2 linked regions of the Breoghania sp. L-A4 genome follow. Each later gene encodes a partner of the first gene's protein in a complex. Links are inferred from orthologs where the notes say so. Each region holds a gene or a part of one and is shown in the gene's direction. Other genes may lie near its edges. The genes, in order: D1F64_RS16905 and ctaD.

Region 1 (14,608 bases):
CTGCTGGAACGCAACGTCTCGGCCACCACCGCGGCGCTGACCTCCGTCGCCGTCTTCCGGCGCAACCCGAAGGTCATGCTGACCTGGGGCGGCATCGTCGCGGCCGGGCTGATCCTCGGCTCCATCCCGCTGTTCGTCGGCCTGGCCATCACCATGCCGGTGCTGGGCCATGCCACATGGCACCTCTATCGCGCGGCAGTGCCGCGGTAGGGGAGCGGCGGCGAAGCGCCGGAGAAGCCTCCTGCCCCACGGCCGGCGCGCGAAATCCCCGGAGCTGTCATGCATGGGCCTGTCCCGGGCATCCATAAGGTATTGAAAGAATTGGATCCTCGGCCGAGGATGACGGGGGAGGCCGAGCGCGCGCCCTTGGCGTCCCCTCCGGCACGAGAGTCACCCGACGACCGCTCTCCAGATCCGCTGCCATCGCGCAGCGGCGCGGTGAGGTGCGCGTCTGGCAGTTGAAGTGGACGGGGACCGGGCGTTTGCTGCGGTGTGAACCAACGGCGGCTCTGCGGACTTTGCTGCCGTTGGCCAAAACAATTCTAAGGTCCGCATAATGGCGCATTGCGACCCATACCTCAGGAGAGAGCGGGATCGTCGCGCTTCCCTTGTGGATAGGTCTTCAGCACCCTCATCGCCAGAAGCGTGTTCCACCGACTGGGTTGCCGCGGTTCTTCCATTTTGAAATGCACCTGTCCCGGATGGGCGGCCTGCAGTGGCCAGCGACCATCCGGTCTTCGCTTCGACATCAGAACGCCAAAGGCATCCGCCATGCGATCGTCCCACGGTGCCCCAGCGACGCGGAAGTGATCCAGACAGCGCAGGATATTGTAATACCAACGCGGCGGGAACGACAGCTTCAGAAAACTCTTGTTGATGATCTGGCCCGTACGGTCCGATTTGAACAGCCGGTGTAGCAAGATGAAGTCTCGCGCCTTGGCTGCGGCTTGCTGCAACTCACCCAGCCTGTAGCGATAGCCAGTATCGGCATATTCCTGAATGCCCTCCAGCACGGACAGCGTGGAATGCAACGAGGAGTGGTGCGCACCGGAGCGGTTGCTTCGACAGTTAAACCCGCCATCCGTCATATGCTCGCTCAGCAAGAAGTCCACCACCGATTTCAGCTGATCTTCGGGCATTCCAAAGTAGCTGGCATAGTTCAGCACCATGCCGTTGACGCAGACATCGCTTGTTTCATTGCCGCGGTTGCAGAGTATCCCGCCATCGGGGCCCATGAGATCGGCAAAGATGTCCCGAATGCTGTCGCGGATCAGCGGGTGGTCCGGCGCGACACACAGTGTTTTAAGATCAAGCAGCGTATAGTGCGAACTGATCCATTTGGGTTGATAAAACCTGTCACCCCAAGACCCGTCAGGATTGCGGGCGGCGAGAAATCTGGCGCCCCACCCCTCAGTCGCAATCTGCGCTCTTATGTCGGGCCGTTCCTCATCCAGAAGGTCACGACACGTTTGGTACTGGATCGCTGGATCACCCTCGAGAAGCCAGTCAATGATTGCTACATCACTCATCCGAAAATGATTGCATATCAGCCCTCTTCTCATCTTGATGCAGGTCACGGGCTGCATTGCTCTTGGAGCCGCATCCCAGTTAGGCGTGTCCGCTTTGCACTGCTTCGCGGCAAATTGACCAAAGTGCAGCATTTGTCAAAATGGGCCCGAAGCGGTCCTTCGCGGCACCCGGTGCAAACGTCGGCTCCGGGCCGAAATCCGAAGTTCGATTGTTTCCTTCCAGCCCTCAGCCGTCATCCCCGACTTGATCGAGAATCCAATCCAAGTCTCGGCATTTTCCGGATCGCGTTCGAGAGCACGCATGTGCCCATTGCAGACCCTTTTGCCTGCCGCGCGCAGAGTGGATCCCCGATCAAGTCGGGGATGACATCGGTGGGTGGGATGGCGTGGAGCAGGTAATGCAGCCTGCGCACTCATGCCTGACCTGGCATCCATTCTGACAGGAGCCAGCAGGGACGTGGCCCATGATATCGTGAGGCCAGCCCGCCCCGTGACATCACGGCACGTGTCTGCGGCGCATCACTGCGTGCCGCACCGCGCACGGGATGACGGTGGCGCCGCTGGTTTGCCCCCTACCCCACCGCGCGGTCGACGATGGCGGCGGTGAGCAGCAGGCCGAGCTGCACGAAGGAGGCGAGGAAGTTGGCGCGCGCGGCCTTCGGGCCGGGGTCGCGGACCAGATCGACGCTCTTGAGAACAAAATAGGCCCCGCCCGCCAGCGCGCCGGCAAGATAGATCACGCCCATGCCGAAGACCACCGGAACCACCGAGACGGCGACCAAGGCAATGGTGTGGCCCAGCGTGATGCGCGCGGCCTTCGCGTCGCCGACGATGACGGGCAGCATCGGCACGTTGGCCGCGGCATAGTCCTTGTGCAGCACGGTCGCGAGGCTCCAGAAGTGCGGCGGGGTCCACAGAAACAGCACGACCGCCAGGGCGATGGCGGCGGGCGACAGGGCCGGGTCCACGGCGGCCGAACCGGCGAGAACCGCAAAACTGCCCGCGAGCCCGCCCACCACGATGTTCCACGCCGTGCGCTGCTTCAGCCACACGGTGTAGACCACGCCGTAGACGAAGGCGCCGGAGAAGACATAGAGCGCGGACATCACGTTGAGCGCCCAGGCGGCGGCGGCCACGGCGAACGCGAGAATGCCGAGGATGATCGCCAGCCAGGCGGGACCGGCGTGAAACTCGCCGGTGACGAACGGCCTGCGCCGCGTGCGCGCCATGCGCGCGTCGAGATCCCGCTCCGCATACTGGTTGAAGGCGCCGGCCGCGCCCGACGACAAAAACACCGCCAGCAGGAGCACGGAAACCTTCCAGGCGGGCAGCGCGGGACCCTGGGTCATCGCCATTCCGGCGGCCGCGCACAAGGTGATGGCGAACCCGATCCGCAGCTTGAAAAGCGCCGACAATTTACCAAGCGTCATGGTCATTCTTGCTTCCCCCCGATCACGCATCCGTAACAGGAACCAGATCAATAACACACCATAACCGGTTGCGGCACAATCGAATTTGTCGCCTGACCGAGCGGAAGTCTTAGTATCTTCCACGACCCATTTAACTGTGTTAACGTTCCGGCACGCATGGATCGCGAGTTCGACTCGATACGTTCAGAGTTGGGGCATAATAACCATGATAATAGCGATTGCACTGATAATATTGGCCGCCGGCTCTGTCCTTTTCCACTTCATGAGCCCCTGGTGGTCCACGCCCATTGCGTCGAACTGGGGCTATATCGACAACACGATCACCATCACGTTCTGGATCACCGGCGTGGCCTTCGTGCTGGTGGTCGGCTTCATGGTCTATTGCCTGATCAAGTTCCGTTACGTCGAGGGCCGGCGCGCGGACTACGAGCCGGAGAACAAGCGGCTGGAGGTCTGGCTGACGGCGATCACCGCGATCGGCGTCGCCGGCATGCTGGCGCCCGGGCTCTTCGTGTGGAACCAGTACGTCACCGTGCCCGAGGACGCCGTCGTCGTCGAGGTCATGGGCAACCAGTGGCAGTGGAGTTACCGCCTGCCCGGCGCGGACGGCAAGCTGGGCACCACCGCGGTCGAGCACATCGACGACAACGCCTTCGGCCTCAATCCCGACGATCCCGCCGGCCGCGACGACATCCTGATCGAGGCCGCCGATCTGCACCTGCTGCTCGACCAGCCGGTGAAGGTTCAGCTGCGCTCGATCGACGTGCTGCACGATTTCTACGTGCCGCAGTTCCGCGCCAAGATGGACATGGTTCCGGGCATGGTGACCTACTTCTGGCTGACGCCGAACAAGGCGGGCACCTACGACATCCTGTGCGCCGAGCTCTGCGGCGTCGGCCACCACGTCATGCGCGGCGAAGTGGTCGTGGAGGCGCAGGAGGACTACGACGCCTGGGTCGCCGAGCAGGAAACCTACGAGCAGTATATGGCCCGCAACGCCGCGCCTCGCACGCTGGAGGTCGCGCAAGGCGAACCGGCGGCCAAGGCGACGGCCGACGCCACGCCGCAATAGCGCGCCCGACACCGCGCCGGCGCGAAACAGACACGGACGCATCCCGTGAGCCGAGGAGCCGCTCGAGAATGGCCCCGGCGGGAGGAAACGGAAGAGTACAGACATGGCCGACATCACGCCGACAGACGTGTCCCCCACCGCGGACGGGCACATTCGCGAGGCCCAGGTGGGAGAGATGGAACTCTACCACCCGCACAGTTTCTGGACGAAATACGTCTGGAGCCAGGACGCCAAGGTCATCGCGATCCAGTATTCGGCCACGGCCATGGCCATCGGCCTCGTCGCGCTGGTGCTGTCATGGATGATCCGGCTGCAGCTCGGCTTTCCGGAGGTCTTCGACTTCATCGACGCCAACGCCTACTACCAGTTCGTCACCATGCACGGCATGATCATGGTGGTGTACCTGCTCACGGCGCTGTTCCTCGGCGGTTTCGGCAATTATCTGATCCCGCTGATGGTCGGCGCGCGCGACATGGTGTTCCCCTATGTCAACATGCTCAGCTTCTGGATCTACCTGCTCGCCGTGATCGTTCTGGCGGCCAGCTTCTTCACGCCGGGCGGACCCACCGGCGCCGGCTGGACGCTGTATCCGCCGCAGGCCATCCTCAGCGGCACGCCGGGGCAGGAATCGGGCATCATATTGATGCTGGTCTCGCTGATCCTGTTCATCGCCGGCTTCACCATGGGCGGGCTCAACTATGTGGTGACCGTGCTGCAGGCACGCACGCGCGGCATGACATTGATGCGCATGCCGCTGACCATCTGGGGCATCTTCACCGCCACCGTGCTGGCGCTTCTGGCCTTCCCCGCGCTGCTGGTGGGCTGCGTGATGATGCTGCTGGACAAGGTGCTGGGCACCAGCTTCTTCATTCCCGCGATCGCGGAATTCGGCCAGCGGCTGGAGTATGGCGGCGGCAGCCCGATCCTGTTCCAGCATCTGTTCTGGTTCTTCGGCCATCCCGAGGTCTACATCGTCGCCCTGCCGGCCTTCGGCATCGTCTCCGACCTGCTCTCCACCCACGCGCGCAAGAACATCTTCGGCTACCGGATGATGGTCTGGGCCATCGTCGCGATCGGCGCGCTGAGCTTCATCGTCTGGGCGCATCACATGTATGTCTCGGGCATGAACCCCTATTTCGGCTTCTTCTTCGCCACCACCACGCTGATCATCGCGGTGCCCACGGCGATCAAGGTCTACAACTGGGTGCTCACCCTGTGGCAGGCCAACATCCACCTGACCCTGCCGATGCTGTTCTCGCTGGCCTTCATCGTCACCTTCGTCAATGGCGGCATCACGGGGCTGTTTCTGGGCAACGTGGTGGTCGACGTGCCGCTGTCGGACACGATGTTCGTGGTCGCCCACTTCCATATGGTGATGGGGGTCGCGCCGATCCTGGTGATCTTTGGCGCGATCTATCACTGGTATCCGCTGATGAGCGGCCGGATGCTCAACACCACGCTCGGCCACATCCACTTCTGGGTGACCTTCCTGGGCGCCTACCTGATCTTCTTCCCCATGCATTATCTCGGCTTCCTCGGCGTGCCGCGGCGCTACTTCGAGCTGGGCGAGACCGCCTTCATCCCCGAATCCGCCATGTCGCTCAGCGCCTTCATCACCGTCATGGCGCTGACCGTCGGCGCCGCGCAGATAGTGTTCCTGTTCAACCTGATCTGGAGCCTGCGCCACGGCGAGAAGGCGGAGCCCAATCCGTGGAAGGCCAATTCGCTGGAATGGCAGACCCCGGTGGTGCCGCCCGAGCACGGCAACTTCGGCGAGGAGCTGCCGGTGGTCTACCGCTGGCCGTACGACTACTCCGTGCCCGGCGTCGTGGACGACTTCATCCCGCAGAACGTTCCTCCCAATGAGGTGAGCCGGACGTCCGCGGGCCGGACGGCGGCCGGCCAGACGGCGGGGGCGACATGAGCCTGTTCAGCCAGATCACGGCGAAACCCTGGACGCAGGCGCAGGCGTTGATCGACAACGCGCATACGGGTCCCACGTTCGCCCTGCCCAGGGCGTCGCTCGGGCTGCGGGTGTTCCTCGGCGTGGTCACGGTGCTGTTCGTGCTGCTGATCACCGCCTATGGCGCGCGCATGGTGCAGGAGGACTGGCGCCCCACGCCCCCGATCAGCCTGCTGTGGACCAACACGGTGCTGCTGATCCTTGGCAGCGGCGCGCTGCAGCTGGCGCTGATCGGCTCGGAAACCGGCCGCACGCACTGGCTCAACCGCGGCGTGGCGTTCGGCGGAATTTTCACGCTGGCCTTTCTCGGCGGGCAGATCGTCGCCTGGAACCAGCTCAGCACTCTGCCGGCGTTCGAGGTTACCAATCCGGCGATCGCGTTTTTCTACATGATCACCATCGCGCACGCACTGCACATGGGCGGCGGCATGGTGGCGCTCGGACGCGTGACGACCCGGCTGTGGCGCGAGGGCGACACGGAAGAGGTTCAGGGAAGCCTGGGGCGCTGCGCGCTCTACTGGCACACCCTGCTGATCATCTGGCTGGTGCTGTTCGGGCTTTTGTTCTCCGGCAACGAGAACCTGGGTTTCCTGCTCACGCTCTGCGGACTGAGATAAGGGCCCGGCCGACGTACCGGAGCCGCAAGGCGGGCTTATTGGAAGGGGGAAGGACGTGGCAAACGCTGCAACACACGAGCCGAACAACATGAACGGCTTCGTCGAGGACTGGTCCACCGACCAGCAGGCGTTCCGCAACGTGTCCTGGGGCAAGGCGATGATGTGGGTGTTCCTGCTCTCGGACACCTTCATCTTCGCCTGTTTCCTGCTGTCCTACATGACGGTGCGCATGTCGACGACGGTCGACTGGCCGCTGGCCTCGGAAGTCTTCGCGCTGCACGTCGGCGGCACGGAATTCCCGCTGCTGCTGATCGCCATCATGACCTTCGTGCTGATCTCCTCGTCGGGCACCATGGCCATGGCGGTGATGTACGGCTACCGCAAGGACCGCAAGACCACGGCGCTTTTGATGCTCGCCACCGCCTTCTTCGGCGCGATGTTCGTCGGCATGCAGGCGTTCGAATGGACCAAGCTGATCGTCGAGGAGGGGGTGCGGCCCTGGGGCAACCCGATGGGCGCGCCGCAGTTCGGCGCCATCTTCTTCATGATCACCGGCTTCCACGGAACCCATGTGACGATCGGCGTGATCTTCCTGCTGATCATCGCGCGAAAGGTCTGGCGCGGCGACTTCGATACCGGCAAGCCCGGCTTTTTCACCTCGCGGCGCGGCCGCTACGAGATCGTCGAGATCACCGGCCTGTACTGGCACTTCGTCGACCTGGTGTGGGTTTTCATCTTCGCATTCTTCTATCTGTGGTGAGGCAAGGCGCATGGCACATGAGGCAACCCACGAAGGCACGCGCGGCACGGCAGTCGCGGAGCCGGCGCACACGCAGGAACACCCCATCTCCACCTATTTCTGGGTCTGGGGGCTGTTGTTCGTGCTCAGCTTCTTTTCCTACATGGTGGATTATCTGCACGTGCAGGGGCTGTTGCGCTGGTCGCTGATCCTGCTCTTCATGATGGCCAAGGCGGGGATGATCGTCGCCTATTTCATGCACATGGCCTGGGAGCGGCTGGCGCTGATCTACGCCATCCTGCTGCCCCCGTCGCCGTGCTGATCTTCGTGGCGATCATGGTGATCGAGGCGGACCACACGCTGTTCACCCGCATGCTGTTCTTCGGCGCGGCGGGCTGAGTGTCGGGCATCTGAATTCAATTGACGCCGGCTGCGGTCTTCCGTGGAACCATATTGGGTTTGCACGCGTTTTAATACACGAGGGAAGTGTCGGGTCTGGCGCGCCAGCGCAAGGATGACCTGCGTGCCTGCGGCCGTGCGATCCGACAGCTCGCAGCGCATGCAGGCATAGTTGCGACGGCGCGGTTTGACCGTGCCGCTTCCGCTCGCCAAAACCGCCCAAAAGAAAAGAGAAAACCATGTCCATGTTGAAAGTGATCGAAGTCCTCGCCCAATCCGACAAGAGCTGGGATGACGCGGCCAAAAATGCCATTGCGGACGCCTCCAAGTCGGTGCGCAACATCAAGTCCATCTACATCAAGAACATGGAAGCGACCGTCGAGAACGGAACAATCGCGATGTATCGCATCAACGCCAAGATTTCATTCCTTCTCGACGAATAGAGCTTCAGACGCGAAATCGGACACCGGTTTTGCGTCCGATGCGGATACAGATCCCGGGGCGCCCGTTCCGGGTTCATCAGTTCGTACGGCGCTCCGGGCGCGGCTTGCACCACTGAAGCGACGGCGCGGTATCAGCCGCGCCGCATTCGTTGCGGCTCGATTTCCTGAGCGCACGGCGGATCCCGCCCAGTCGCGCCAAGAGAATTTCCCCGACAAACAGGATCGATCCTTTTGGGCCAAACCGGATTGACCCGCAAGGAGCCGGACAGAGGGCTGCGCCCCACGCCCGAGATTGTCGACGCGGCGGGCGGCCGGTTTGGGCCAACGCTTTTGGCGGACCCGGGACGGCCCTGGAGACGCAATGACGTCTTCTGATCATCCGCGAGGCTTTTCCCCACGATATCGGAGATGGGTCTCTCGACGCTCCTTTTGGTCATCGACACAATTCCTCACCACGAAATGGGTCTCTTCGGCAAGCAGACGCATTCAATCAGCGGCGATTTGATCAATCGCATGTGCGTATGAGGCGCGAAGGGCGACAATGAACCCCGAGGCAGCAACCAACGGACGGGCGCATGCAGGCGGCACAGACGGAAACGGCGAACGACGCGGCGGCGCGCGCGACGCTCAGCGCGCACGGACTGACGAAGGTCTATGGCACGGGCGATCTGGCCGTCTGGGCTCTGCGCGGGGTTGATCTCGAGCTTTACGAGGGCGAGCTGATCGTGCTGCTGGGGCCTTCGGGCAGCGGCAAGTCGACACTTCTCAACATCATCGGCGGGCTGGACCGCCCCAGCGACGGCACGGTGGCCTTTGACGGCGCCGAGGTCACCGGCTTTGACGACGCGGCGCTGACCCGCTACCGGCGCGACCACGTGGGCTTCGTGTTCCAGTTCTACAACCTGGTGCCGAGCCTGACGGCGGAGGAGAACGTCGCACTCGTCACCGAGATCGCCGCCGATCCGATGACACCGGCCGATGCACTGCGACTCGTCGGTCTCGGCGGCCGGCTCACCCATTTCCCCGCCCAGCTTTCCGGCGGCGAGCAGCAGCGGGTGGCGATCGCGCGGGCCATCGCCAAGCGGCCGCGCATCCTTCTGTGCGACGAGCCGACGGGCGCGCTGGACAGCGAAACCGGCGTCGTGGTGCTGGAAGCCATCGAGCGCATCAACAAGGAGCTGGGCACCACGACGGCGCTGATCACCCACAACGCGGGCATCAGCGCCATGGCCGACCGGGTGGTGCGGCTGGCCGACGGCCGCATCACCGGCGTCTCGCGCAACGAGACAAAAACCGCCGCATCGCAGATCGACTGGTAGACCCCGATGATCCGAGGCATCGCGCACCCGCTGAACCGCAAATTGCTGCGCGACCTGTGGCATCTGAAGGGCCAGGTGCTGGCCATCGCCGTGGTGATCGCCACCGGCGTCGGCGTTCTGGTGATGGCGTTGGGGGTCACCAATTCGCTGGAGGCGACGGCGGACGCCTACTATGAACGCAACCGCTTCGCCGACGTCTTCGCGCATGTGAAACGCGCGCCCAAGGCGCTTGCGCGCAAGATCGCGGCGCTGCCGGGCGTGCAAAGCGTGGAACCGCGCATTGTCCAATACGCCACGCTCGACATCGACGGCTTCGGGGAACCGGCCACCGCCCTGCTCTCCTCCCTGCCCGACGCATCGCAACCCGTGCTCAACCGCCTGACGCTGAAGAAGGGCCGTCTGGTCGATCATTCGAAGCCGGACCAGGTGATCGTCAACACGCGGTTCGCCGAGGCCTACGGCTTCGACATCGGCGACACGGTGCGCGCGCTCATCAACACGCAGAAACGCACCCTGCGGATCGTCGGAATCGCGCTGTCGCCCGAACACACCTACGCCATCGGCCCCGGCCAGTTGATGCCCGACGACAAGCGCTATGCCATCTTCTGGATGGGCGAGCGGGCGCTGGCGGGCGCGTTTGATCTCGACGGCGCCTTCAACGACGTGACGCTGACGCTGCTGGCGGGCACGGATCCCGAGGACGTCATCCAGCGGCTGGACCGGATGCTGGCGCGCTACGGCGGCAGCGGCGCCTATGCCCGCAAGGACCAGATATCCAACTGGTTCCTGATGAGCGAAATCCACCAGCTCAGCGTCATGGCGCGGCTGCTGCCCGCGATCTTTCTCGCCGTCGCCGCCTTTCTCACCAACATGGTCATCAACCGGCTGATCGCCACCGAGCGAGGCGTCATCGGCCTGCTGAAGGCCTTCGGCTACTCGGATCTCGAGGTCGGCTGGCATTACATGAAGCTGGTGATGGCCATCGCCGGCATCGGGATCGCGCTGGGCGCGGCGCTCGGCGCGGCGCTCGGGCACATGACCACCGGCATCTACGCCGAGATGTACGCCTTCCCGTTCCTGATCTTCCGCCCCGCGCCCGAGAGCTTCGCCATTGCCGGCGGCTTGAGCCTTGCCGCGGCGGTGCTGGGAACGCTGAGCGCCGTGCGCCGGGCGGTGAGACTGGCGCCGTCCGAGGCGATGCGCGCGCCCGCCCCGCCCGTCTTCGCCCGGAGCCTTCTGGCCAGCAGCCGCATCGCCGCGAGCCTGGACCAGCCGACGCGGATGATCTTTCGCCAGATCTTCCGCTGGCCGCTGCGCTCGAGCCTCACCGTGCTGGGCATCGGCATGTCCGTCGCGGTGCTGGTGATGGCGCTGCAGTGGATGGACTCGATCGCGCGCATGGTCGATACCTATTTCATCGCCGCCCAGCGCCAGGACGTCAGCATCAGCCTCACGGAGGTGCGCGACGGATCCGTGCTGCGCGCCTTCGAGGGCCTGCCCGGGGTGATGGCGGTGGAAGGCGAGCGCGGCATCGATGTGCGGCTGCGCTTTCAGGCGCGCTCCAAGCGGCTGCGGTTGAACGGCGTGCCGGCGCACCAGGGCCTCAACCGGGTCTATGACGAGGCCGGCGGCGCCATCGACATGCCGCCCGGCGGGCTGGTGATCTCGTCTAAACTCGCCGAGATCCTGAACGCCCGGGTCGGCGACCGGATCACGCTCGAGGTGCTGGAGGGCCGGCGGCCCACCGTTACCGTGCCCGTGGTGCAGATTTTTGAGACCTACATCGGCTATCCCGCCTACATGCGGCTTGCCGCGGTCAACCGGCTGATGCGCGAGGGCGACACGATCACCACCGTTCACCTGCGCGTCGACCCGCGCGACCAGGCAGCGCTGTTTAAAAGGCTCAAGGACACGCCCTATGTCTCCTTCGTCAATCTGCGCGAGGCGGCGATCACGCTCTTCAACGACACCATGGCGCGCACGCTTTACGTCTTCGTCGGCATTTTCGCCGGCTTCGCGGCAGCCCTTGCCGTGGGCGTGGTCTACAATTCCGCGCGCATCGCGCTGTCGGAACGCGGCCGCGAACTGGCCACCTTGCGGGTGATCGGCTTCACCCGCTTCGAGATCTCCTACATTTTGCTGGGCCAGAGCCTGGCTCTGACCCTTGCCGCCCTGCCCGTCGGCTGTCTGCTGGGCACCTGGCTGGCGCTGGGCATGGCGGCCTCCTTCGACACCGAACTCTACCGGGTGCCCGCCGTCATCGAGCCCTCGTCCTATGGCATCGCCATGCTGGTGACCTTGGCGGCCGCCGCCGTCTCCGCCCTGATGGTGCGCCGGCGGCTCGACCGGCTCGACCTGATCGCCGTTCTCAAGACACGGGAATAACCAATGAGCATCACCCTTCGCCGTCTGATCCTGTGGGGAATTCTCGCGCTTCTCGTGGCGCTGGGCATCGCCTACGCCCTGTGGCCGCGGCCGGTTCCGGTGGATCTGGCGCGGATCGACCGCGGGCCGTTGACCGTCAGCATCGATGAGGAGGCCGAGACCCGCATCCGCGACATCTACGAGGTTTCGGCGCCGGTGACCGGGCGGGTGCTGCGCATCACGCTGGAGGTGGGCGACGACGTGGTCGCCAACCAGACGATCATCGCGCAGCTGCAGCCGATCGATCCGGCGTTTCTCGATCTGCGCACCGAGGCCGAAATGCGCGCGGCGCTGCAGGCGGCGGAAGCCGCGCGCGACCTGGCCCAGGCCAATGTGGCCCGCGCGCGCGCCGAGCTGGCCTTCGCGGAGACCGACCGCGCCCGCATCCGCCAGCTGGCGGAAACCGAGACCGCCTCCAGGCGGCAGTTGGACCAGGCCGAGCTGACGTACGACACCCGCCAGGCGGAGCTGGCCACGGCCCAGGCGACGCTGGACATGCGCATGCACGAACTGGAACGCGCCAGGGCGCAGCTGATCCCGCCGGGCGAGCTGATCGACCAGCGCGACGGCTGCGCCTGCGTGCCGGTGCAGGCGCCGATCGACGGCAAGATCCTGCGGCTGATGCAGACCAGCGAGGGCGTGATCAACGCCGGCGCGACGATCGCCGAAATCGGCGATCCGCGCAATCTGGAGGTGGTGACGGACCTTCTGTCGGCGGACGCGGTGCGCGTGGAGCCGGGGCTTGCGGTGATCATCGACGACTGGGGCGGCGAGGCGCCGCTGTCGGGCGTCGTGCGCCGGGTGGAGCCCTTCGGCTTCACCAAGGTCTCCGCGCTCGGCATCGAGGAGCAGCGGGTGAAGGTGGTGATCGACCTGACCGACCCGCCCGGGGCCTACGCGCGGCTGGCGCATGGATTCCGGGTGGAGACCTCCATCGTCCTGTGGCGCGGCGAGGACGTGCTGGTGCTGCCGCTGACCGCGCTGTTCCGCAAGGACGGCGCCTGGACGGTGTTCGCCGTGCGCGACGGCCGCGCCCATGCCACCGAAGTCCGCATCGGCCACGCCAACGGGCTGCAGGTGGAGGTGCTCGAGGGGCTCGGCGAAGGCGACACCGTGGTCGTCCACCCCGCCAACCAGATCGCCGACGGCACGCGGGTCGCCGCGCGGCAGCAGGAGTGAGGCGCGCGGCGTACAGGGACCAGGCCGATCTGCAGGCAGCCACGCGAAGACCCCTTGCGATTTCATGATGCACGCCCTCCGAGGATGCCAAACGCACGGAGCGTGCTCGCCCGGACGGCCAAGCGACGCTGAGAAACCGGGTCGGGATTGCTCCTCCCGATGCCTGCCGTGGCAAGGCGCTGGATCCTGGGCTCGATCCCGGGGGAATTGATCCTTCCGCCTCCGGTGGATGAGCGGACGGGCCCCGCGCAAACCGGTTGCCTGTCCCGCGCCGATCCGCTATTGAAACCGCACCGGCATCATGCGCCGCGCCGCACCCGTAGCTCAGCTGGATAGAGCGCTGCCCTCCGAAGGCAGAGGTCACAGGTTCGAATCCTGTCGGGTGCACCATTTCCAGTTAAATTCGGTGCCTTGCGACGCAAGAACCTAGCGCATCACAGCGTGACGGCTTCGAAAGCATTACAGCGGTATGCGGAGGCGCGATTCAGGCGAATATGTGCCTGCCTCGCGCGCTTATCGGTTTCGGGCCCTGAGCTCTTCCAGGCCTTCTTCCCAGCCGACGATCGGCAGATAGCCGAGCTCCTGTTTCGCCTTGGAAATGTTGAGCGTGATCTCAACAGCACTCGTCGCATATTCCTGAAAGCTTAGAGGTCCGCGCAGACGGCCTCCGGACAGACGATAAAGACCATCACCCGCTCGCGCCAGCAGGCGCAGAAGCGGGCGCGGTACTGACTTGTCCGGGGGTAAAATACCCTGTGTCGCAAGCAAGCCTGTCACGGTATCGCGAAACGACCGGGCTGGGCCATCGGAGATATGATAAACTTCGCCAGCGCGCCCATTGGTCAGTGCCAGGCCGACCGCATGGCACAGATTGCCCACATGCGTTGCGGAGCAGAGGTAATGACCGCCGGAGATCCAGGCGAATTGTCCGCTTCGCACCATGGCCGCGAGCGTCGGCAGTGCTGTAGTGTCGTCGCGCCCCCAGATCATGCGGGGTCTGAGGGCAATCACGGCCATAGTGTCACTGTTGGCTTTCAGTGCGATCCGCTCTGCTTCGGCCTTGCCGGAGGAGTAGGCCCCCGCATGACGTGCGGGCACTGGATGGCCCTCATTGACATTCCGAAGGGGGCGGCCGTCCTGCAGTACTGAATCCGAACTGATGTAAACAAGGCGCCGGAGACCGGCACTTGAAGCCGCGCACATGACGGCCTCGGCACCACGGGCATTTTCTTCATAAGCGTCCCGGCCAGGTCCGTGGTCGAGGTTGGCGGCCGCGTGAACCAATTCTGTCGCCCCGGCCATGAGCGGTGAGAGGTCGTCGCGTAGCAGGTCACCTCGAACCACGTTGGCTCCCAGCCCGGCAATCAGCTCCGCGCTTTGATCGCTGCGCGCGAGGCCCGTTACCTGATGTCCGGCATTCGTGAGATGTCGAATGAGGTTTCGCCCCACATAGCCGCTCGCGCCGGTGAGAAAGACATGTCGTTCAGTCATTTG
Region 2 (14,655 bases), 2.7 Mb from region 1 along the record:
AAGCCGTTGCCGGGCATTCTGCGCATGTGATTGTCGGCTGTCTGGATCTGCCCAGGGACCACGAGCAGGCGTTGCACTTCGCGGTGGCAACCACCCTTGTCACAGCCGCCTGCCTGCAAACGGCTGGTGGGCTTGGCGTTTATTGGGCGACCGGGCAACTGATGATTTCCCCGGAATCTTATCGGAATGCCGCTGAGACGATCACAAACAAGAACCTTCCCGTCGAAGATTGGGTGAACCTCTTTTGGATCAAAGGGAAGGGGAAAGTTTAGGTGCAGAGACGGAGGGCGCGCGGGCTTTCTTTGGAATGGAAATCGAGTTCCTTCCTGCGCCCTTGCAGCCGCTGGATATCGCCCAGCGGATCTACGGCACGATCGGCTATCTGCTGGTGAAAGGCGCCGTCTTGAAGGATGGCGACACGCTCGGACAAAGTCCATCAGAAACAATCCGCGTGCATTTCAAGGATCGGAGCGCGCATTTTTCCGGCCGTGTGCTGCAACTGACTTACGAGAGAAACGCGCCAGCCTCTCCACCTCTTCCAGGAATGGGCGGAACACCTTACTCCGCAGCGCCCTGCAATGGCCGCAAGCGCGCGCCCTTCGGCAAACGCGGGAGGGGGTGATGGCCTGTTGGATCAAACTCGATTTCAATAGCCGCGAACCAATATTCGAGTTCGAAGACGAACCAAAAGACAAGTTTCGTTTCGGCTTGAGCCTTGGACTTCCGGTCGGTCCTCGGCGTCTACCGACGCGCTTCCGGGAAACGAAAGGCAAAAAGACCCTTCCGGACATTTTTGCAATGCCCGGTCTCAATGCGGTGAGCTCGCGCTTTCGCGATTTAGTAGAAGAATTCGAGCCCGGCGTGCATCAATTCTTTCCGCTCGAGCTTTACTACAAGAATGGCGAAAGAGTTGAAGAAGAATATTTTATCTTCAACTGTACCGTTTCCTTCGACAGTCTTCTCGTCAAACAATCCGAAGTCACTTGGCTGAAGCTCGATGAGCCGGCGGAATGTCCGCGCGTGAATGTGCGGTGGCGGCTCAAGAAAGTCCTGAGCAGGCCGACCATTGCCGGGCGCCACGTTTGGTGCGGATTCCGCATTCGAGCCGCGGGCATTTTCGTCTCGGATGAACTTCATAGCCGGATGAAGAAGATGAAGCTCAAATACTTCAGGGCGGATCCTTGCGAGGAAGTCGAGGGACCTTGGGTGGCGGAAGACAACATCCAGCCCACTCTTGATTGGGAATCTAAACACGGCCTTGAGCGGGGTATGAAGCCTTGGCTCACTGAAAACAGCGACGTTCTTTTTTGAATTTTGGAGCGAGACATGTCCACGGATTTTCAAGTTCACCATTTGATTCCGAATGAGCTCCAAGGGCATGCCGTGTTGGATGCCCTTCGAAACAGTTCGATCGGCTACGATCAAGATGCGGATGGCCGCAGTCTTCTTATACTACCCCAAAAGGGCTCTGCCGCCCAAGTTATGGAAATAGCTCAAGCTGCCGATCCGGACGCAGTCCATATAGGATCCCACGCTGCCTATTCGCAGATGATTGATGAAATTCCCGATGATATTGGCGAAGAATTTCTTGATGGAAATGGCAATTTTAGAGCCGGAATAACGGCTTTGGACCTCGATAGTGAAATTAATAAGCTCCAGTTTTTCTTGCTGACGGTCTCACCGCGTCGTTTGACGGTCAGCGGTCGCAAGGGTCAAAGTTTATATTGAACAATGCGGACCCGCGTAGTCCAGGTGCTATTACACAACAAGAGTATTACGACTATCTATACAAAGACTATGCTGATCACAATATCATAAAGAACCTAGACTCTTTTAATTATGGATTGGAGCTTCGAGATAATATCGATTTTAACTGGCTTCCGGAAGAATTTGATGATGGAACTAAGGGGAAAAGCGGGCTTTGGTCGGCAGTACATAAAATCGAAGCAGCAAAAAACGCTGGATTGACGTCTTATGAAGGAACGAAGCAATCGCGACGATATGCTTATATGTCATGACAATCACCCTGCGTCAGAATGAGATTTCGGTACAATATTCGACATGCGGACATAATGACGTTGGGGAAGTATTTCTCAAAGCGTATTCGTACGCGGCTTGGCGATACAGACAGTGCTTGCACTGACGCCGGGCATCTGTAGCTTGCGATTTCTATCCGTCTATGTGGACGGTTCTCTTCGCATTGGGCATCGAGTTTATGGCGTCGGAATACGGATCCAAATACGAAGACAGTTTCGCACCGCGGCTGCGAGACTATATCCGGTATTCGAAATACGCACTTATTGTATTGTGTATTGTTTTATTAATGACTGTAATGGCAGTGGGTATTTTCTTCAGCATACCTTGCGCAAATGATGATCTGTCGCCGAATGCAAAGATCTTTCGGTGTGATGTCGCGTTGACGGTATTTGACCGGATACCTGAGAATCGCGGCCGGGTTGCCGACATGTTCATCTCCCGGGCCTTTGCGGAACTGGAGATTGGACGCGGCGAGGATGCGCGCCGCGATCTTCTCAAGGCCTTGAAATATCTGGGCGTTCGTCCGTCTTCAACCGGCTTTCGCGCGGGTGGTCGCCTTTCCAAGAGAACCTTTAGGTTGTTCGTGTGGGGAAGCGGGCTCGATCCCTCGTCAACGGCGGCTGCGGCCTGGACGGGTGCGCTATCGGATTTGCAATTTGGAACCAAAGAGAACAGAGAGAAAGAGAAAGAGAAAGCGCGGGCCGTCTGGTCCGAAGTCAAACGGGAACTCTTGAAAGAACCCGTCGACGGCTCCGAATAGACAAACTGCTTTTCAAAGTTTATTCGCAAGCGGCCCCGCGACGCGCGCCGTCTGTGACGAGGGCGGGGCGGGGTGCGTCCGGCGCTGGCCCATGGTGGACCTGACGGGCGACCGGACATGCCGGGCAAGGGCGCCGGGGCCGCGGCCGCCGGTGCGCAGACCCTTGCGGACAAGCTCGGTTTCCAGCGCGATCGGGTTTGTGAACAGCACGCCGTTGAGGCCGGCGCGGATCGCGCCGCGCACGTTGCGTCTCGAATCATCGACCATCACGGTGTTTTCAGGCGTGTGACCGTGCAGCGCGCAGATCTTGTGATAGACGGCGGCATCGGGCTTGCGGGCGCTGAATTCCGCCGAGACATGGGCCGAGGCCCCGAACAGGGCGACGACCTCGGGCGCGCATTCCGTGATCGTCTCCTTGAGCAAGATCGGATTGTTGGTCAGCATGGCCACGTCGACGTGTTTCATCAGCCGCCGCGCCAGCGAAAAGAGGCGCGGTTTCGGCGCCACCATCGCGCGGCGGATGCGGATCCAGGTCTCCCGGTCAAGCTCTACGCCGAGGCGGCGGGAAAAGCCGTCGAGATACTCCACGCCGGTGGCGGGGTGTCCGGCTTCCGCGCCCGCCTCGAAGTCGGAGCGGAAGATCGCCTGGTCGATTTCCTCAGGGGAACGGCCGGACAGCTCCGACAGGGCCCGCAGGCGGACGCCGTCGCGCTTGTCGTAGAGCACCCCGTCCATGTCGAAGATTACGAAAGAGATCGCCATGCCTCGTGCCTCCCGGTGTCAGGCGGCCGGTGTCAGGCGGCGAGGCCGCCGATGGCTGCCATGGGTGTCGCGTGGAGGGACGGGGGCCGGTTCGGTGGCGACACGCCATGGCGTGCCGCGAACGGCTGAGTGATCGCCGACCCGCGCGTTTGGTCCCATCCGCACACCCCGTGAGATCGCGGTTGCGTGACCCCGGGTGCGCGCCATTTCTTCTTACATAGAAGCCATGACGTCATGGTCAAGGCGTCGGGAGGCGGCCGTGGCCATGAAGGCACGGCGGGCGCATGGGGCAATTCATGCAAATATGCCACCTGGAATACCTCTCCCATGGGGAGAGGTCGGCGCGAAAGCGCCGGGTGAGGGGAGCCGGCCTTACCGTACGCCTGAGAGATTTGATCCCCTCACCCTGGCCCTCTCCCCATGGGAGAGGGACGGATACGGGAAGAGGCGGAGGCGGGCGGCCTCAGGCGGCCGTGCCGCCCACCGTCAGCGCGTTGATGCGCAGGGTCGGCTGGCCGACGCCGACGGGCACGCCCTGGCCCTGCTTGCCGCAGGTGCCGATGCCGGGATCGAGCTTCATGTCGTTGCCGATCATCGGCACGCGGGTGAGCGCGTCCGGGCCGTTGCCGATCAGCATGGCGCCCTTGACCGGCGCGCCGATCCTGCCGTTCTCGATGCGATAGGCCTCGGTGCAGGAGAACACGAATTTGCCTGACGTGATGTCGACCTGGCCGCCGCCGAAGGAGACGGCGTAGAGCCCGTTCTTCACCGAGGCGAGGATCTCGGCCGGATCATGCGCGCCGGATTTCATGATGGTGTTGGTCATGCGCGGCATGGGGATGTGGGCGAACGACTGGCGGCGGCCGTTGCCGGTCGGCTGCATGCCCATCAGCCGGGCGTTCTGCCGGTCCTGCATGTAGCCCACCAGCTTGCCGTCCTCGATCAGCACGGTTTCCGACGTGGGCGTGCCTTCGTCGTCCACGTTGAGGGAGCCCCGCCTGCCGCCCAAGGTGCCGTCGTCGACCACGGTCACGCCCTTGGAGGCCACCTGCTGGCCCATCAGGCCGGCGAAGGCAGACGTCTTCTTGCGGTTGAAATCGCCCTCCAGCCCGTGGCCGACGGCCTCGTGCAGGAGAATGCCGGGCCAGCCGGCGCCGAGCACAACGTCCATCTCGCCGGCGGGCGCCGCGACCGCGTCAAGATTGACCAGCGCCTGGCGCAGCGCCTCGTCGACGGCGTAATGCCAGTTGTCCGGCGTGATGAAACCGCCATAGCCCTCGCGCCCGCCCATGCCGTGCGAACCCGATTCCTGCCGGTCGCCCTCGCCGGCGACGATCGAGACGTTGAAGCGCACCAGCGGGCGCACGTCGCGCACCCGGTGGCCGTCGGCGCGCAGGATGTCGACCACCTGCCAGGTGCCCGCGAGCGAGACGGAGACCTGGCGCACGCGCGGATCGAGCGCGCGGGCGTGGGCGTCGATCTCGGCGAGCAGCTTGACCTTTTCCTCGAATGTCGGCGCGCCGAGCGGGTTCTCGTCGCCGTAGAGCGCGGCGTTGGTGCGCGCGGGCGCCGCCGCATAGGTGCCGGAATGGCCGGAGGTGACGGCGGAGACGGCATCGGCTGCGCGCTTGAGCGCGGCCTCGGATATCTCGCCCGAATGCGCGTAGCCCGCGGCCTCACCGGCCACCGCGCGCAGGCCGAATCCCTGCGTGGTGTCGAAACTCGCGGATTTCAGACGGCCGTTGTCCCAGGCGAGACCCTCGGACTGGCGGTATTCGAGAAACAGCTCGCCGTCGTCGGCGCCGGCGAGCGCGTCGGCGGTGAGCCGGCGGGCCGTGGCCTCGCCCATGCCGGATGCCTCGAGAAGGTCGATTGGCGCCGCAAGGGTGGGGGTCTGATCGCTCATGATGGGTCCGTTCGCTGGGGCTCGATGAGGCCGCGTGGGCGTGCGTGCCGCCACTGCAGGTCGATTGCTCGGGGTTGTGACTCATATAATAGGGTGTTTGCGGGAAATTTCACCCTCGCGATTTGCCGGAGCCGCGGGCGATGCCGTGATTCCCCGCGCCGGGGCAGCGCGTAGGGCATCGTCCCAGCTTGATTTTTTTAAACTTGAGTATATCATTCATGTTAATTGGATGCAGCCGATGCGCTCCTGTCCTCTCTTCCTCCCGGGAGCGGACGCCCCCAGGGATCGCCCGGCGCAGATCAGGCATGGACGGCGCGCGATTCCCCGCGCGCGCCGTCGGCCTGCGCACAGGAGATCTATCCGTGAGCGACGATCGAGGTTTCGAGCCCGGACAGCGGACAGGCGTCAAGACGGGCGGCCATGCGCCGCTGACGAGCGCCGGCATGGGCTGGTCGGATTTTCATGCCATGGCGGCGGCGCGCGGCGAGGGCATGCATCCCGCGCTGCTGGCGGCGATGGAGCGCGACCGGATCGCCAGCGTCAAGGCGGCGCTTGCGCAGCGCGACGCCGCGCGGGCGGCGTCTGACGGGCAACATGGCGGCAACGCCCGCACCGGTTCCCCGGCGCGGGCGAAGGCACTGTGATTTTTGTGGATTTCGCGGCGCACGCGCGCCGCAGGGCTTGAGCGCGCGGCGTCCCGGGCGGCAGTGAAGCCGCCGTCACGCCCGCCTATTCCAGGGCGTCGTAGCCGGCGGGAAAGCCATTCAGCGAAATCGGGATGCCGATGCCTTCCTCGGGCGTCTGGAAGATGATGAAGGTGGCAAGCTTGCCGGTCTTCATCTTGTCCAGCAATTCGTCCTGCAGGATCACTTCGGCGATGCAGCCGTTGGGAAGGCAGCGCACGAAGCCGGCGCGGCCGATGTCCGCCCCATCCACCTTGAGACCCAGGCCGAAGGGCAGCAGCACGCCGAGCGGCGCCAGCACCCGCAGGATCTTGGCTTCCTTGTCGGCCGTTTTCAGCACGATCACCGAAAGCCCCACGTTCTCGCGGTCCTCAGCGGTCACGTTCTGGATCAGGGCGCATTGCTCGCCCGCCGCGCCGGGCGGCGTGTCGCAACGGATCTGCCAGTCGCCGTGCGAGGCGCGCACCGCGCCCTGGGCCGCTGCGGGAGCCGCCATGCCGATCGGCAGGAGAGCCGCCATGCCCAGGGCAGCCAGGCGTGAAGTCAGGGTGGGCACATCAACCTCCGATGCGATGCAGGAGCCCGGCGACCGAGCTCTCGTGATACGGGAGCGCTTTTCGAACTTGGGCGCCGGTGGGGCGCCGGTTGGCGCTTGCCGGGACGCTCTGGCTCGGGCGAGCGAATCGTTGCCGGCCCGACGGCCGACGTTCGAGCAGACATTGCCCGACTCGGGCTCCGTTTGCCAATCCCGTGCTCTTGCTTATCGCATGAGATGGCGGAATTGCGGCGGTGTCACGGCCTGTCATCCGTATTCCTTACGCCATAGTGCGAATGCGGGATTGCGAACGGCTGCCGCTTGTGGTTTTTGTGCGCCGAAATCAGGAGAAACACGCGTCCGCCGAAGCTGCGCGGTCTCTCGTTGGGGAAGGTGCATTGGGTGCGGCACATCGCCGCCCGGTACGGTTTATCGGGTGCCGGTGAATTGTGTTTGCGCCTAATATGCCGCCCCGAACCAGGTCTTGATACTGCCTGCCGCTCGCCGCGCCGGAAAAATCGGTGTATGGCAGGGCGCAGGCAACGCGATTCATCCCGCAGGGGCGCGGGAGATGAAAGGGAGCGCTACAAGGTGACGAATCCGCTCGATCGTTTGATGGGTATGGCCAAAACCGGCGTCGGCGGGTTGGCCGCGCTGCTGGGCGCAGGCGTGAGCGCCGCGTCGGCCGCGCAGCCGGAAGATTGGCAGATCGGCTTCCAGCCGGCGGCCACCGAAGTCATGCACGACATCACGTACTTCAACAACTTCACGCTGTGGATCGTGATCCCGATCGTGCTGCTCGTGACGGCGCTGCTGGGCATCTGCATCGTCCGCTTCAACGCGAAAGCCAATCCGACGCCGTCGCGCACCACGCATAACACGTTGATCGAGGTTCTGTGGACGGTCGTCCCGATCCTCATCCTGGTGGTGATCGCGGTGCCGTCGTTCCGTCTGCTCTACAAGGAGCTGGTGCTGCCCGAGACCGAGCTGACCATCAAGGCGACCGGCTACCAGTGGTACTGGGGTTACGAGTACGCCGAGGACGGCATGGAAGACGTCTCCTTCGACAGCCTGATGCTGACCGACGAGGACCGCGCGGAGCGCATGGCGGCGCGCGGCCAGACCGAGAAGCAGGTTCCGCGTCTGCTGTCGGTCGACAACCAGCTCGTCGTTCCGGTCGACACCAACGTTCGCGTCCAGGTGACCGCGGCCGATGTGATCCACGCCTTCGCGATGCCGGCTTTCGGCGTCAAGGTGGACGCCATCCCCGGCCGCCTGAACGAGACCTGGTTCCGCGCCGACGGCACCGGCGTCTACTACGGCCAGTGCTCGGAGCTTTGCGGCAAGGATCACGCCTTCATGCCGATCGCCATCCGCGTCGTCACCAAGGAGCAGTTCACCTCCTGGGTCGAGGCCGCGAAGGACGACATGGACGCAGCCAATGCGCTCCTGGCGTCGATGATCGACGCCGATGCGAGAAACCAGACCGCCGCGACCGGTGCGGCGACCTTGACGGTCGCAAACCGCTAGTCGACGCAGCAGACAAACCCATGCGAGAGGCCGATTAAGGCGCAGGCACCTTGGCGCCGGCCCGGCCACGATACCAGGGAGATACACATGGCGGCTTCCGACGCCCACGGCGCTCACGCCCATCCGACCGGCTGGCGGCGCTATATCTACTCGACCAACCACAAGGACATCGGCACGATGTACCTGATCTTCGCGATCTGCGCGGGGATCCTGGGTGGTTTCCTGTCCGTCGCCATGCGCGCGGAGCTGCAGGAGCCGGGCATGCAGATCTTCGCCGATCCGCATATGTTCAACGTGTTCACCACGGCGCACGGCCTGATCATGATCTTCTTCATGGTCATGCCCGCGCTGATCGGCGGCTTCGCCAACTGGTTCGTGCCGATCATGATCGGCGCGCCGGACATGGCGTTCCCGCGGATGAACAACATCTCCTTCTGGCTGCTGCCGCCGGCGATCACGCTGCTGGCGCTGTCGATGTTCGTCGAAGGCCCTCCGGGCGGCATGGGCGTGGGCGGCGGCTGGACGATCTATCCGCCGCTGTCGACCTCGGGCCAGCCGGGCCCCGCCATGGATCTGGCGATCCTGTCGCTGCACCTCGCCGGCGCGTCGTCGATCCTCGGCGCGATCAACTTCATCACCACCATCTTCAACATGCGCGCGCCGGGCATGACGCTGCACAAGATGCCGCTGTTTGCATGGTCGGTGCTGGTCACCGCCTTCCTGCTGCTGCTGTCGCTGCCCGTTCTGGCCGGCGCCATCACCATGCTGCTGACGGACCGCAACTTCGGCACGACCTTCTTCGCGCCCGAAGGCGGCGGCGACCCGATCCTGTTCCAGCACCTGTTCTGGTTCTTCGGTCACCCGGAGGTCTACATCCTGATCCTTCCGGCCTTCGGCATCGTCAGCCACATCATCTCGACCTTCTCCAAGAAGCCGATCTTCGGCTATCTCGGCATGGCCTACGCCATGGTCGCCATCGGCGTGGTCGGCTTCATCGTGTGGGCGCACCACATGTACACGGTCGGCCTGGATGTCGACACGCAGGCCTACTTCGTCTTCGCCACCATGGTGATCGCGGTGCCGACCGGCGTGAAGATCTTCTCCTGGATCGCGACGATGTGGGGTGGCTCGATCACCTTCCGCACGCCGATGCTCTGGGCGATCGGCTTCATCTTCCTGTTCACCGTCGGCGGTGTGACCGGCGTTCAGCTGGCCAACGCCGGTCTCGACCGCTCGCTGCATGACACGTATTTCGTGGTGGCCCACTTCCACTACGTGCTGTCGCTGGGCGCGGTCTTCGCGGTGTTCGGCGGCTGGTACTACTGGTTCCCGAAAATGTTCGGCTACATGTACAACTCGTTCCTCGCCAAGTCGCACTTCTGGGTGACCTTCATCGGCGTGAACCTGGTGTTCTTCCCGCAGCATTTCCTCGGGCTCGCCGGCATGCCGCGCCGCTACGTCGACTATCCCGACGCCTTCGCGGGCTGGAACTACGTCTCGTCGATCGGCTCCTACATCTCGGCCTTCGGCGTGATCATCTTCCTGGTCTGCGTCGTGGAAGCCTTCATGAAGAAGCGCATCGCGGGCGACAACCCGTGGGGCGAGGGCGCGACGACGCTGGAATGGACCCTGTCCTCTCCGCCGCCGTTCCACCAGTTCGAGACGCTGCCGCGCATCAAGTAGGCGCTCGCGTCCAACCGATTGTGACCGGCGCCGGACTTCTCCGGCGCCGGTCGCGCACCGAAAGACCCATGCCCCGCGCTATCCGCGGGGCGCTTGAGACAAGGCCGAACGCATGTCGCTCGTCGAGCGCCACGATACCGCGGTGTCCCAGACCGCCTGGACCGGAGGCACCGGCACGGTGGGCGATTTCTTCGCCCTGCTGAAGCCGCGCGTCATGTCCCTGGTGATCTTCACCGCCCTCGTCGGCCTGGTGCTGGCGCCGGGCGCGCTGCACCCGGTCCTCGCCGCCATTGCGCTGCTGTGCATCGCCATCGGCGCGGGCGCCTCGGGCGCGCTGAACATGTGGTACGACGCGGACATCGACGCCGTCATGTCGCGCACCCGCGGCCGGCCGATCCCGTCGGGCCGCGTCACGCCGGAAGAGGCCTTCGCCTTCGGCATGACCCTGTCGATCGGCTCCGTCGTGACCCTTGGGATTGCCGTCAACTGGCTGTCCGCCGGGCTGCTGGCCTTCACGATCTTCTTCTACGTGGTGGTCTACACCATGTGGCTGAAGCGCTCGACGCCGCAGAACATCGTCATCGGCGGGCGGCCGGCGCGCTGCCCCGATGATCGGCTGGGCGGCGGTCACCGGCACCGTTTCGATCGAGAGCATCACGCTGTTTCTCATCATCTTCATGTGGACGCCGCCGCATTTCTGGGCGCTGGCGCTGTTCAAGTCGGCCGACTACAAGGCAGCCGGAATTCCGATGCTGCCGGTGGTCTGCGGGGACACGGTGACGCGCAACCAGATCCTGCTGTATTCGGTGCTGCTGGCGCCGATCGGCCTGGCGCCGACGCTGCTCGGCTTCGCCGGCTGGCTGTATGGCGCGAGCGCCGTGGTCCTGGGCGCGGTCTTCGTGTGGCTGGCCTTCGACGTGTGGCGCAAGCGCGAGGGCGCCGTGGCGCACAAGGCATCCGTGCGGCTGTTCATGTTCTCTCTCGTCTATCTGTTCGCCCTGTTCGCGCTGCTGCTCGTCGAGCATGTGGCCGGATGGACGGCGATCGCACCAGGACTGTAAGGACGATGGCGATGAGCAACGATGGGATCCGGCTGACCGACGAGCAGCAGAAGCGCCGCCGTTCGCGCAATGTGGCGATCGGCCTGGCGCTTGCCGGCATGGTGGTGCTGTTCTACGTGATCACCGTGGTGAAGCTGGGCGTCAACATCCTGGACCGGCCGCTGTAGGGCGGGCCTTCCGGCAGAGCAAGAGCGAAGACCGATGCAGGACGAACGCAAGGACAACAGGCAGACATCCGCCGCCCGGGGCAACCGGACGCTGGCGCTCGCCTGTGTGGTCTTCGTCGGCTGCATGGTGGGCGCGGCCTATGCCGCGGTGCCGCTCTACCAGCTGTTTTGCCGGGTGACCGGATACGCGGGCACCACCCAGCGCGCGGAGAGCGCGCCGGTGAAGGTCATCGAACGCACGATCGAGGTGCGGTTTGACGGCAACGTGGGCAACAGCCTGCCGTGGGACTTCAAGCCCGAACAGCGCCACATCGTGCTGAAAATGGGCGAAGTCGCGCAGGTCGCCTACGCGGCGGAAAACACCTCGGCGCACGCGACCGCGGGCACCGCGACCTTCAATGTCACCCCGTTTCAGGCGGGCGCCTACTTCAACAAGCTGGACTGCTTCTGCTTCACCGAGCAGGTGTTAAAGTCCGGCGAGAAGAAGGATATGCCCGTCGTGTTTTTCGTTGATCCCGAAATGGACAACGATCCTGATCTGAAGAGCGTGAAGACGATCACTTTGTCCTACACGTTCTTCCCGGCGGATCTGCCGGAACAACCCATCGCGGCGGTCGGCGGCAACGCCGAGCCGAATAAACTTTAAGACCCGGACGGTGCCAACCGTCCCGGCAGCAAGGGAGCTCGGGGAGCAAGCCATGGCCGAAGCCCATACCAAGAACCACGACTATCATCTCGTAGACCCCAGCCCTTGGCCTTTCCTGGGCTCGATGGGCGCGTTCATCACGGCGATCGGCGCCGTTGGCCTGTTCCGCCACACCCGCGGCGAGGAATTCGTGCTGTTCGGCATGAACCTGGCCGGCTGGGGCATCTTCACGGTCGGCATGCTGCTGGTGCTCTACACCATGTACGGCTGGTGGCGTGACACCATCCGCGAGGCGCACGCCGGCGACCACACGCGCGTCGTGCAACTTCACCTGCGCTACGGCATGATCATGTTCATCGCCTCCGAGGTGATGTTCTTCGTGGCATGGTTCTGGGCCTATTTCGACGCCTCGCTCTATGCCGGCGAGGCGATCCAGTTCGCCCGCGTGGAAGCCACAGGCGGTCACTGGCCGCCGGTGGGCATCGAGACCTTCGATCCGTGGCACCTGCCGCTGCTCAACACGCTGATCCTGCTGACCTCGGGCACCACGGTGACCTGGGCGCACCACGCGCTGCTGCACGACGACCGCCAGGGCCTGAAGTGGGGCCTCGCGCTGACCGTGATCCTCGGCGTGATCTTCTCGCTCTGCCAGGCCTACGAGTACAGCCACGCCGCCTTCGGTTTCTCGGGCAACATCTACGGCGCGACCTTCTTCATGGCGACCGGCTTCCACGGTTTCCACGTGATCGTCGGCACCATCTTCCTGGCCATCTGCCTGCTCCGCGCGATGAAGGGCGACTTCACGCCCAAGCAGCACTTCGGCTTCGAGGCCGCCGCCTGGTACTGGCACTTCGTCGACGTCGTGTGGCTGTTCCTCTTCGTGGCCGTCTACGTCTGGGGCGCGGGCGCACCCGCCGCCCACTAAGAGTCCCGTTCGGGCGGCCTGAGGCGTCTGTCGCCGCGATGCTCAGCGTCGCGGGGACGGATTGTCCAAGTGCCGCCCGAATTGTATGTGCCCGCAGCAAGGAGACAGCGCGATGACCGATCACGACAAGGCGCTCTACGCCCCGCAGTCGCCGCTGTCCACCGCGCTCGGGTGCACCTGTCCGCGCTGCGGCCAGGGGCGGCTGTTTGCCGGTTTCCTCAAGACCGCCAAGCGGTGCTCCAACTGCGGGCTGGATTTCGAGTTCATCGATTCAGGCGACGGCCCGGCGGTGTTCATCATCATGATCGTCGGCTTCATCGTGGTCGCCTGCGCCATGGTGGTCGAGATCAAGTACATGCCGCCGATCTGGCTGCACATGGTGCTGTGGCTGCCGCTGACGATCGTGCTGTCGCTTGGCATGCTGCGGCCGCTGAAGGCGCTGATGATCGCGCTGCAGTACAAGCACAACGCCCGGGAGGGCCGTCTTGGCGAAGAAGACTAAGATCGACCGCTGGCCGAAGGATCCCGCCGCCCGCGCGGCGCGCGCGCTGGTCATTCCCGGCATCCTTGTGCTGATCGTCTTCGTCGTGCTGCTGACGCTTGGCAACTGGCAGATGCGCAGGCTCGCCTGGAAGGAAGCGCTGATCGCGCGCGTGGACGCGCGCTTGGATGCGGCGGCCGTTCCGCCGCCGGGACCCGAGCGCTGGGCCGGCCAGACCGTCGAGGACATCGACTACCTGCGTGTGGGCTTCTCCGGCCACTATCTGCCTGGCGAGTTGCACGTGTACACGGCGCTGGCCAATCCGCGCGGCGCCTATGGCGGCCCGGGCTATTGGATCGTCTCGCCGTTCCAGACGGAGGCGGGCTGGTTCGTCTTCGTCAACCGCGGCTTCGTGCCCGATGCGCGCAAGGAACCCGCCTCGCGGCCGGGCAGCGCCGCGCCGGAGGGGACTGTCGAGATCGACGGCACCATCCGCCGCGCGGAACCCGCGCAGACGTTCACGCCCGACGCCGAACCGGAGAAGAACGTCTGGTTCGTGCGCGATCCGTCCGAGATGGCCATGGCCTTCGGGCTGGACGCCGCCAGGGTCGCGCCGTTCACGGTCGACCTGCGCGCCAGCCACGCCAGCGAAGGCGCCCTGCCGCAGCCCGGCGAGACCATGGTGCGCTTCAACAACCCGCACCTCGGCTACGCACTGACATGGTACGGCGTGGCCATTGCCTTGCTGGGCGTGTTCGGGTCGTCGCCTACGACCGGACCAAGCGGATGTACAAAGCAAAACGGGGACCGAAGGTCCCCGTCCGCTGTGATGGATTGCCGGATTGCTCAGACGAGTGCGAGCAGCGCCGCGGCGGAGGACGCGACGGCCTGACCGGGCTGGTCCTCGACGTTGAGCGCCTTGACCACGCCGTCCTCGACGACCATCGCGTAGCGCTTGGAACGGATCCCGAGTCCGCCCGCCGTGGCGTCCAGTTCCAGGCCGACGGCCTTGGTGAACTCCGCGCTGCCGTCGGCGAGAAACACCAGTTTGCCCTTGCCGCCGGTGGCCTCCGCCCAGGCGTCCATGACGAAGACGTCATTGACTGAAACCACAGCGATCGTGTCGATGCCCTTGCCCTTGAAGGTGTCGAGGTTCTCCAGGAATCCGGGCAGGTGATTCTTGTGGCACGTGGGCGTGAAGGCGCCCGGCACGGCGAACAGGATCGCCTTCTTGCCGCCGAAGACCTCCTGGGTGGTGGTCTCGGCCGGTCCGTCGGCCGTGGTGATCTTGAACGTGGCGTCGGGCAGACGATCGCCAACCTGAATTGTCATGAGTAGATCTCCTCTGGATGACGCGCGGCGGGGCGGAGGGCTCCGCCCGGCTTGCCGTCTGTCGCATTGTGTCTGGTGCGCGCCGTTTGCGCCGGCTGCAAGCCTCACATAGGGGGTGAAAGGGGAAAAGTTCAACCGCCGCGTCGG

Evidence for each region.
Region 2: the proteins of D1F64_RS16905 (region 1) and ctaD are in contact, whole or in part, in a solved structure (PDB 7CUB), measured with the Escherichia coli proteins. The link is inferred for Breoghania sp. L-A4 from one-to-one orthologs.

What each region holds. Positions count from the first base shown.
Region 1 is NZ_CP031841.1:3,702,799-3,717,406, forward strand. What follows is about bases 5,661-8,535. They hold D1F64_RS16905 (heme-copper oxidase subunit III family protein), read left to right. Parts: upstream 5,661-6,699; coding sequence 6,700-7,371; downstream 7,372-8,535. Other genes in these bases: D1F64_RS16895 (cbb3-type cytochrome c oxidase subunit I), read left to right, coding at 5,661-5,955; D1F64_RS16900 (cytochrome-c oxidase), read left to right, coding at 5,952-6,611; D1F64_RS16915 (dodecin family protein), read left to right, coding at 7,989-8,192. Outside these bases: D1F64_RS16875 (DUF2189 domain-containing protein), read left to right, coding at 1-210; D1F64_RS16880 (hypothetical protein), read right to left, coding at 579-1,586; cyoE (heme o synthase), read right to left, coding at 2,102-2,965; coxB (cytochrome c oxidase subunit II), read left to right, coding at 3,165-4,031; more of D1F64_RS16895, read left to right, coding at 4,135-5,660; D1F64_RS16920 (ABC transporter ATP-binding protein), read left to right, coding at 8,768-9,511; D1F64_RS16925 (FtsX-like permease family protein), read left to right, coding at 9,518-11,896; D1F64_RS16930 (HlyD family efflux transporter periplasmic adaptor subunit), read left to right, coding at 11,900-13,114; D1F64_RS16940 (NAD-dependent epimerase/dehydratase family protein), read right to left, coding at 13,628-14,605; D1F64_RS16945 (TetR/AcrR family transcriptional regulator), read right to left, coding at 14,598-14,608. UniProt on the Escherichia coli protein: Cytochrome bo(3) ubiquinol terminal oxidase is the component of the aerobic respiratory chain of E.coli that predominates when cells are grown at high aeration.
Region 2 is NZ_CP031841.1:1,012,025-1,026,679, forward strand. The notes cover bases 7,677-10,598. They hold ctaD (cytochrome c oxidase subunit I), read left to right. Parts: upstream 7,677-8,300; coding sequence 8,301-9,896; downstream 9,897-10,598. Other genes in these bases: coxB (cytochrome c oxidase subunit II), read left to right, coding at 7,677-8,213. Also shown: D1F64_RS04730 (hypothetical protein), read left to right, coding at 1-272; D1F64_RS04735 (DUF4261 domain-containing protein), read left to right, coding at 308-622; D1F64_RS04740 (DUF1629 domain-containing protein), read left to right, coding at 622-1,311; D1F64_RS04745 (AHH domain-containing protein), read left to right, coding at 1,327-1,728; D1F64_RS23080 (hypothetical protein), read left to right, coding at 1,725-2,018; D1F64_RS04750 (hypothetical protein), read left to right, coding at 2,201-2,797; D1F64_RS04755 (HAD-IA family hydrolase), read right to left, coding at 2,810-3,559; metalloprotease TldD, read right to left, coding at 4,023-5,408; D1F64_RS04765 (hypothetical protein), read left to right, coding at 5,828-6,109; D1F64_RS04770 (invasion associated locus B family protein), read right to left, coding at 6,195-6,668; more of coxB, read left to right, coding at 7,299-7,676; D1F64_RS23085 (hypothetical protein), read left to right, coding at 10,969-11,124; D1F64_RS04790 (cytochrome c oxidase assembly protein), read left to right, coding at 11,159-11,770; D1F64_RS04795 (cytochrome c oxidase subunit 3), read left to right, coding at 11,823-12,695; D1F64_RS04800 (DUF983 domain-containing protein), read left to right, coding at 12,808-13,197; D1F64_RS04805 (SURF1 family protein), read left to right, coding at 13,181-14,068; D1F64_RS04810 (peroxiredoxin), read right to left, coding at 14,023-14,508. UniProt on the Escherichia coli protein: Cytochrome bo(3) ubiquinol oxidase is the terminal enzyme in the aerobic respiratory chain of E.coli that predominates when cells are grown at high aeration.